Regions from separate parts of the Streptomyces sp. NPDC045846 genome, predicted to be linked through region 2. Evidence: riboswitches for the same ligand, from Rfam matches in the RefSeq annotation. Region 2 holds a riboswitch; the other holds the start of a gene.
What was found. A riboswitch is a leader RNA that binds a small molecule or an ion and turns the genes downstream of it on or off. The one in region 2 is predicted to bind glycine.
Positions count from the first base shown of each region.

Region 1 (4,205 bases), on a different contig from region 2:
TGATCATCAGCACCGACAGTTCGTCGCGGTACTGCTCGATCTTGGCGCGCAGGTCGTCCGCGTCGACCTCGCCGTCGTCGGCGGTCTTGACGACGACGACCTTCATGCCGGCCATCACGGCGCTCGCGGCGTTGGTGCCGTGCGCGGAGGACGGGATGAGGCAGATGGTGCGCTGGGTGTCGCCGTTGGCGCGGTGGTAGGCGCGGACCGCGAGCAGGCCCGCGAGCTCGCCCTGCGAACCGGCGTTGGGCTGGATGGACACCGCGTCGTACCCGGTGACCTCGGCGAGCCGCTCCTCCAGCTCACGGATGAGCGTCAGGTAGCCGGCGGCCTGCTCGACCGGCGCGAAGGGGTGCATCTGCCCGAACTCGGGCCAGGTCACCGGCTCCATCTCGGTGGTCGCGTTCAGCTTCATGGTGCAGGAGCCGAGCGGGATCATGCCGCGGTCCAGCGCGTAGTCGCGGTCGGCGAGCTTGCGCAGGTAGCGCAGCATCGCGGTCTCGGAGCGGTGCTGGTGGAAGACCGGGTGGGTCAGGAAGTCATCGGTACGCAGCAGGGCGTCGGGCAGCGTGTCGGCGGCCGTCTCGTCCAGCGCCTCCACATCGGCGTCGACCCCGAACGCGGCCCAGACGGCGGCGAGTTGGGCCCGCGTGGTGGTCTCGTCGCAGGCGAGGGAGACGGTGTCCGCGTCGACCAGGTGCAGGTTGACCCCGCCCTCGCGGGCGGCGGCGACGGCCTCGGCGGCCTTGCCCGGCACCCGCACGGTCAGCGTGTCGAAGTAGGCGCCGTGCACGACGTCGACCCCGGCGGCCCTCAGGCCCTCGGCGAGCAGGACGGCGTAGCGGTGGGTGCGCCGGGCGATCTGCCGCAGCCCGTCCGGGCCGTGGTAGACGGCGTACATCCCGGCCATGACGGCCAGCAGCACCTGCGCGGTGCAGATGTTGCTGGTGGCCTTCTCGCGGCGGATGTGCTGCTCACGGGTCTGCAGGGCCAGCCGGTAGGCCTTGTTGCCGTCCGCGTCGACGGAGACGCCGACCAGGCGGCCGGGCAGGCTGCGGGCGAACTTCTCCTGGACCGCCATGAATCCGGCGTGCGGGCCGCCGAAGCCCATCGGGACGCCGAAGCGCTGGGTCGTGCCGACGGCGATGTCGGCGCCGAGCGAGCCGGGCGAGGCGAGCAGCGTGAGCGCGAGCAGGTCGGCGGCGACGGTGACGATCGCGCCGAGCTCGTGGGCCGCGTCGATGACGGGCTTGAGGTCGCGGACCTGGCCGGAGGCGCCGGGGTACTGGAGCAGCACGCCGAAGACGCCGCGCTCGGCGATCTCGGCGGGGATGCCCTCGCTCAGGTCGGCGACGACGACCTCGACGCCGGTCGGCTCGGCGCGCGTCTGAATCACGGCGACGGTCTGCGGCAGGGTGTCGGCGTCGACCAGGAAGACCCCGCCCTTGACCTTGCCCACGCGCCGGGACAGGGCGAGCGCCTCGGCGGCGGCGGTGCCCTCGTCGAGCAGCGAGGCGCCCGAGGTGGGCAGGCCGGTCAGCTCGGCGACCATGGTCTGGAAGTTGAGCAGCGCCTCCAGGCGGCCCTGCGAGATCTCCGGCTGGTAGGGCGTGTACGCCGTGTACCAGGCCGGGTTCTCCATGACGTTGCGCAGGATCACCGGCGGCGTGAAGGTGCCGTAGTAGCCAAGACCGATCATGGGGGCGAGCACCTGGTTGCGGTCGGCGAGCCGGCGCAGCTCGGCGAGCACCTCGGCCTCGGTCCGCGCCTCGGGCAGCCCCAGCGCCCCGGCGCTCTTGATGACGTCGGGAACGGCGGCGGCGGTCAGCTCGTCGAGCGAGCCGTAGCCGACCTGCGCGAGCATCTTCGCCTGGGCCCCGGCATCGGGCCCGATGTGGCGCTGCTCGAACGGGATGCCACGCTCAAGGCTGCTGAGCGGAATGCGGTTGGCGGTCATTACGGAGGCCTCCTGGTCGCACGACCTGCGAGGGGCACCACGGCGCGGGTGCCCGGACGGCCTCCCCCTCTGTCATCTCAACCTGAGAGCTTCACCGGGCGCGTGGCAGCGACCCGGTTTTCACCGTCGGTGAGGAAAGGTTCCGCCCGGGCCGGAGTGCCCGTGCTTCCCCCGTCCTGCTTTCCAGAGTGACCTCGTCCGTGCGGTCCGTGGGCCTGAGAGATTCCGGGGAGGAGTTGCTCCTTCGGCGCCCGCCGCGAACTCAGGGAGCTCGCCGGAGGGCTCTCCCGCACGGGGTCAGCAGCCGTTTGCCAGCCTACCAGCGAGGTCCGAGCCCGATTCTTTGTTCCATGTCTCAAGTGGCCAACACTCACGATGTGCACTTTCGTAGTGCTTATGGAGCAGTTGTAACCGGTTGCGACCAGTTGGAGGGACCGTGCAGACCGATATCGATCCGCGCAGCCTGATCGGCCGCAAGGCGTACGACCGCAGTGGACGCAAGATCGGAACGGTGGACGAGGTCTACCTCGACGACGCGACGGGCGCACCCGAGTGGGCCGCGGTGCGCACCGGCCTGTTCAGCCGGGACGCCTTCGTCCCCCTGGAACCCAGCACCCTGGTCGAGGAGGCCCTGCACGTCCCGTACGACCGTGCCCTGATCAAGGACGCGCCCGACTTCGGCGTGGGCCGCCACCTCTCCCCGGACCAGGAGCTCCAGCTCTACCACCACTACGGTCTGGACATCGCGGCCCCCGACCCCGGCCCGCCGCCGTCCGACCGCGACTTCGGCCGGCTCGCGGGCGGCGACATCTGACCCCCGACGACAGCCTCCCCGGCCTCACCCTCGCCCTCGCCCCTCGCCGCGTCCGTTCCCTCGACGAGCGGCAGCGGCTCCGAGACCGTGAGGCCGGGATCGTCCACCCGGAAGGTGCGCACCCGGCCGGGCCCCGCTGACGTCGGCGTCTCGAAGCGCACGGTGACCCGGCCGACCCCGCTGCCCTGCACCCACCCCGGCCCGTACTCGGCATGGCGCACGTCGTGCCCGGCCAGCCACCGCCGCTGCGCCGGATCCGGTTCGGGCTCCGCCTCCACGGGCTCCGCCGGGCCCTGCTCGCCCTCGGGCTCCTCCTCCGCCCGCTCCCCCGCTGCCTGAGCGAACAGGTCCTCCTGCGTGAAGTCGGCGAGCCCGCTGACCCCCACGCCGAGCAGCCGGACACCACCGGTGGTGTCCACGGAGTCGAGCAGGCGCCCGGCGGCCTCGCGCACCACCGCCGGGTCGTCCGTGGGACCGCGCAGCGTCTCGGACCGGGTCAGCGTCGAGAAGTCGTAGCGGCGGACCTTCAGCACGATGGTCCGGCCCGAGTGCCCGGACCCGCGCAGCCGCTGCACGCACCGGTCCGCGAGCCGCCCCACCTCGGTCGTGATCCGCACCCGGTCGTGGAGGTCGATGTCGAAGGTGTCCTCCACCGACACCGACTTGGCGTCCCGCTCGGCCACCACCGGCCGGTCGTCGTACCCCGCCGCCATCCGGTACAGCGACGCCCCGTGCGACTTCCCCAGCAGCCGTACGAGCTCGTCCTCGCCCGCCTCGACGAGGTCGGCGACCGTGGCCATCCCGGCCCGCCGCAGATGCTCCCCGGTGGCCGGCCCGACGCCCGGCAGGGTGCGCACCGTCATCGGCGCGAGGAGCTCCCGCTCGGTGCCCGGTTCTATCAGCACGAGCCCGTCCGGCTTCGCCTGCTCGGAGGCGATCTTGGCGAGCATCTTGGATCCGGCGAGCCCGACCGATCCGCTCAGCCCGGTGACCGCCCTGATGTCCCTGCGCAGCCGCTCACCGGCCTCCCGGGCCGAGGCCGACCCGAAGGCCACCCCGCCCGCCTCCAGGTCCACGAAGGCCTCGTCCAGGCTCAACGGCTCGACCAGCGGGGACAGCCGCCCGAGCAGCTCCATCACCTGCTCGCTGATCGTGCGGTACAGCTGGAAGCGCGGCACCAGATAGGCCGCGTTCGGACAGAGCCTGCGGGCCTGCGCCATTGGCATCGCCGAGCGCACCCCGAACCGTCTGGCCTCGTACGACGCCGTCGAGACCACCCCGCGCGGCCCGAGCCCGCCCACGATGACCGGCTTTCCGCGCAGGCTCGGCTTCGACGCCTGCTCCGCGGCGGCGAAGAAGGCATCCATGTCCAGATGCAGGATGGTCGGCGCGGCTCTCACACGACCGATGCTGCCGTACGCCACTGACAATCGG
Region 1 covers NZ_JBWKKJ010000006.1:8,793-12,997, reverse strand. Annotated here, with positions in the region: gene gcvP (aminomethyl-transferring glycine dehydrogenase) at 1-1,957, opposite strand, end outside; glycine riboswitch at 2,151-2,257, opposite strand; gene AC07F3_RS17500 (PRC-barrel domain-containing protein) at 2,394-2,771, shown strand; gene AC07F3_RS17495 (DNA polymerase IV) at 2,687-4,171, opposite strand.
Region 1: linked by a shared signal. The riboswitch ahead of gcvP (aminomethyl-transferring glycine dehydrogenase) and the one ahead of gcvT (glycine cleavage system aminomethyltransferase GcvT) in region 2 are both predicted to bind glycine.

Region 2 (4,205 bases):
GCCCTCGATGGAGGCGAGCGCGCGGCGGGCGCTGAGCACCACGCCGGTCGCCTCGAACTCCTCGGACGCGGCCGCCAGGAAGTCGACCGGGTCCTCCTGCCAGTCCGGCTCGAAGAGACGTACCCGGGCACCGGACGCGGGTCCGTCGAGCGCGGTACGCCCCGTACGGCACAGCTCGGCGACGGCGGGCGGGGGCAGTGGCACCCCGACCGCGCCCTCGGGGTTGACCACGATGCCGAGCTGCGGCGGCAGACCTCGGGCGAACTCGACGGCGGGGGCCACGGCGAACGACATGTGGGAGCCGACGCACTGAAGGAACTGCTGCTCGGAGCTGTACACCGGGACGTAGGGGGCGCCCCCGAGCTCCATGGTGGGCAGGTCGAGGTCGGCGCTGTCCTGGCCGCCGCCGTTGGGCAGCGGCACCCACACCGCGTTGCGGCCGAGCACCTCTATCAGCCTGGGTCCCGCGTCGGGGTGGCCGAGCGCGGCCGCCAGGGCCTCTTCGAGCTCGTTGCCCGGCCAGCCTCCGCCGCCGTGCGGGTGCGCGAACGCGTGCTCCGGAAAGTTCATGTGCCGTCCTTCTCCCCCGACTGCTGTCGTGCCCCACGACCCTAGCGCCGCACCCGTCGCCCGGGGAAAGGTGCCAGGTGGGCGCCGGGGCCGCTACTCGGCGAAGCCGATCCGTCGCAGCACGTCGGCCGACGCGCGGTCGAGCAGGACCGCCGAGGCGCAGCCGGTCGGCAGCCGCCCGGCCTCCACCTGGGCTATGAGCCTGCGGGCGGCGCCGCGGTGCCGGGCGAAGGCGTACTTCGACACCCAGCGGCCCCGGCTGGCCTGGCCCTCCAGGGCGGTGCCGGGCGGCACGTCGAGCACGACGAGCCGCAGCGCGCGTCCCCTGCGCCGCGCCCCGCGCCCCAGCCAGTGCCGCACCCACGCCTGGGTGCCGCAGTCGTGCACGACGAGGCTGTCCCCGGAGCGCAGCGCCCACCAGGTCCTGGCGAAGTGCGCGGTCCGGGTCAGCGGTCGGTACAGGGCGTACGGAATGCCGGGCAGTCGGCGCTGCCAGGCGCGGCGGGTGTCCTGCGAGTCGATCCGGCGGTCCGTGACGGTGCGGCGCATCAGCGTCGTCTTGCCGCTGCCCGGCAGGCCCGACACCACCACGACGTCGCCCGCGTCGAAGAGCAGCTCGGGCGGTGTGTGCCCGGGCCTGCCGCGCAGGTCGCGGACCGCCTCGCCCACCACCGGCCGGGCGCGCGGCGGGGGCGCCCCGCGGCCCGGCCCCGGTGGCGCGGCCGCCTCCCGCACCTGGCCCGTGTTGTGTCCAACCGTCATGGCACTCCCCCCTGTTCGGGTCCCGCGACCTCTGCCCACGAAGTGTAAAGAGACGGTAATAGGTCGCCAACGATTTGCCGCTTCCGGGATGCGTGCAATGATGTGCGCGCCAACTGCATACCGGCCGTTCGAATCCGCGCGGGAGAGTCCTCAGCAGCTGTGAGCTGGGGCGCCGAAGGAGCAAGTTCCTCCCTTGAATCTCTCAGGCCCCGTACCGCGCGGACGAGGCAGATCTGAAAAGCGGGCCGTCCCCTGCCGGGCGTCCCCACCCAAGGTGCAAGCCGTGCCGCGCAGCGCGCGCCGGTGAACCTCTCAGGTTCCGATGACAGATGGGGAGGATGTCCTCGACCGTCATGCCCCGGGACCTTGGAGCACCATCCATGAGCAACGCCCCCCGCCTCACCTCCCTCGATGCCCTGCATCGTTCGCTGGGCGCCACGATGACCGACTTCGCGGGCTGGGACATGCCGCTGCGGTACGGGAGCGAGCGAGACGAGCACAACGCCGTACGCACCCGCGCCGGGCTCTTCGACCTGTCCCACATGGGCGAGATCACGGTCACGGGACCCGAGGCCATGAAGGCCCTGAACTACGCGCTCGTCGGCAACATCGCCACCATCGGCCCGGGCCGCGCCCGGTACACGATGATCTGCCAGGAGGACGGCGGGATCGTCGACGACCTGATCGTCTACCGCCTGGGCGAGGCGGAGACCCCCGAGTACATGGTGGTCGCCAACGCGGGCAACGCGCAGATCGTGCTCGACGCGATCACCGAGCGTGCCGCCGGGTTCGACGCCGAGGTCCGCGACGACCGCGACGCCTACGCGCTGATCGCCGTCCAGGGCCCCGAGTCCTCCGGCATCCTGAAGTCCGTCACCGACGCCGACCTAGACGGCCTCAAGTACTACGCGGGGCTGCCCGGCACGGTCGCCGGTGTCCCCGCCCTCATCGCCCGCACCGGCTACACCGGCGAGGACGGCTTCGAGCTGTTCGTGGCCCCGGACCACGCCGAGCAGCTGTGGCGCGCGCTGACCGAGGCCGGCCAGGGCGCGGGCCTGGTGCCCTGCGGGCTGTCCTGCCGCGACACGCTGCGCCTTGAGGCGGGCATGCCGCTGTACGGGCACGAGCTGACCACCGCGCTCACCCCGTTCGACGCCGGTCTCGGCCGGGTCGTGAAGTTCGAGAAGGACGGCGACTTCGTGGGCCGTACGGCTCTGGAGGCCGCCGCCGAGAAGGCCGCCGCGAACCCGCCGCGCAAGCTGGTCGGGCTGATCGCCGAGGGCCGCCGGGTGCCGCGCGCCGGGTTCTCCGTGGTCGCGGACGGCGAGGTCGTCGGCGAGGTCACCTCCGGCGCCCCGTCCCCGACGCTGGGCAAGCCGATCGCCATCGCGTACGTGGACGCCGCGCACGCCGCGCCGGGCACCGCCGGGGTCGGCATCGACATCCGCGGTACGCACGAGGCCTACGAGGTCGTCGCGCTCCCCTTCTACAAGCGCGAGAAGTGACCTTCCCGTCCCCCTCGCACCACCCCTCTCGTCCCACTGTGCGAGACACACGGCGAGACCCCGTCAGCAGCACTCCCCCGCGTACAGGAGAATCCAGGTCATGAGCAACCCGCAGCAGCTGCGCTACAGCAAGGAGCACGAGTGGCTGTCGGCCGCCGAGGACGGCGTGTCGACGGTCGGCATCACGGAGCACGCGGCCAACGCGCTCGGTGACGTCGTGTACGTACAGCTTCCGGAGGTGGGCGACACGGTGACCGCGGGCGAGACCTGCGGCGAACTGGAGTCCACCAAGTCGGTCAGCGACCTGTACTCCCCGGTCACCGGCAAGGTCGTCGAGGCCAACCAGGACGTCGTGGACGACCCTTCTCTCGTCAACTCGGCCCCGTTCGAGGGCGGTTGGCTGTTCAAGGTGAAGGTCACGGACGAGCCGGGCGACCTGCTCTCCGCCGACGAGTACACCGACTTCGCCAGCTGACCTAGAGACCACAGGGATCGTCTGATGTCGCTTCTGAACCAGCCCCTCCACGAGCTGGACCCGGACGTCGCCGCCGCCGTCGACGCCGAGCTCCACCGTCAGCAGTCCACCCTCGAGATGATCGCCTCGGAGAACTTCGCTCCGGTCGCGGTCATGGAGGCCCAGGGCTCGGTCCTCACCAACAAGTACGCCGAGGGCTACCCGGGTCGCCGCTACTACGGCGGCTGCGAGCACGTCGACGTGGTCGAGCAGATCGCGATCGACCGCATCAAGGCGCTCTTCGGCGCCGAGGCCGCCAACGTGCAGCCGCACTCGGGCGCCCAGGCGAACGCGGCCGCGATGTTCGCGCTGCTCAAGCCGGGCGACACGATCATGGGTCTGAACCTGGCCCACGGCGGCCACCTGACCCACGGCATGAAGATCAACTTCTCCGGCAAGCTCTACAACGTGGTCCCGTACCACGTCGACGAGACCGGCGAGGTCGACATGGCCGAGGTCGAGCGCCTGGCCAAGGAGTCGAAGCCGCAGCTGATCGTGGCCGGCTGGTCCGCGTACCCGCGCCAGCTGGACTTCGCCGCGTTCCGCCGGATCGCGGACGAGGTCGGCGCCTACCTGATGGTCGACATGGCCCACTTCGCGGGCCTGGTCGCCGCGGGGCTGCACCCCAACCCGGTGCCGCACGCCCACGTCGTGACCACCACCACGCACAAGACCCTCGGCGGTCCGCGCGGCGGTGTCATCCTGTCGACGCAGGAGCTCGCCAAGAAGATCAACTCCGCGGTCTTCCCGGGTCAGCAGGGCGGCCCCCTGGAGCACGTGATCGCGGCCAAGGCGGTCTCGTTCAAGGTCGCGGCCTCGCCGGAGTTCAAGGAGCGCCAGCAGCGCACCCTGGA
Region 2 covers NZ_JBWKKJ010000009.1:162,118-166,322, reverse strand. Annotated here, with positions in the region: gene AC07F3_RS25620 (enhanced serine sensitivity protein SseB) at 1-570, opposite strand, end outside; gene AC07F3_RS25615 (AAA family ATPase) at 664-1,332, opposite strand; glycine riboswitch at 1,462-1,559, shown strand; gene gcvT (glycine cleavage system aminomethyltransferase GcvT) at 1,713-2,837, shown strand; gene gcvH (glycine cleavage system protein GcvH) at 2,938-3,312, shown strand; gene glyA (serine hydroxymethyltransferase) at 3,337-4,205, shown strand, end outside.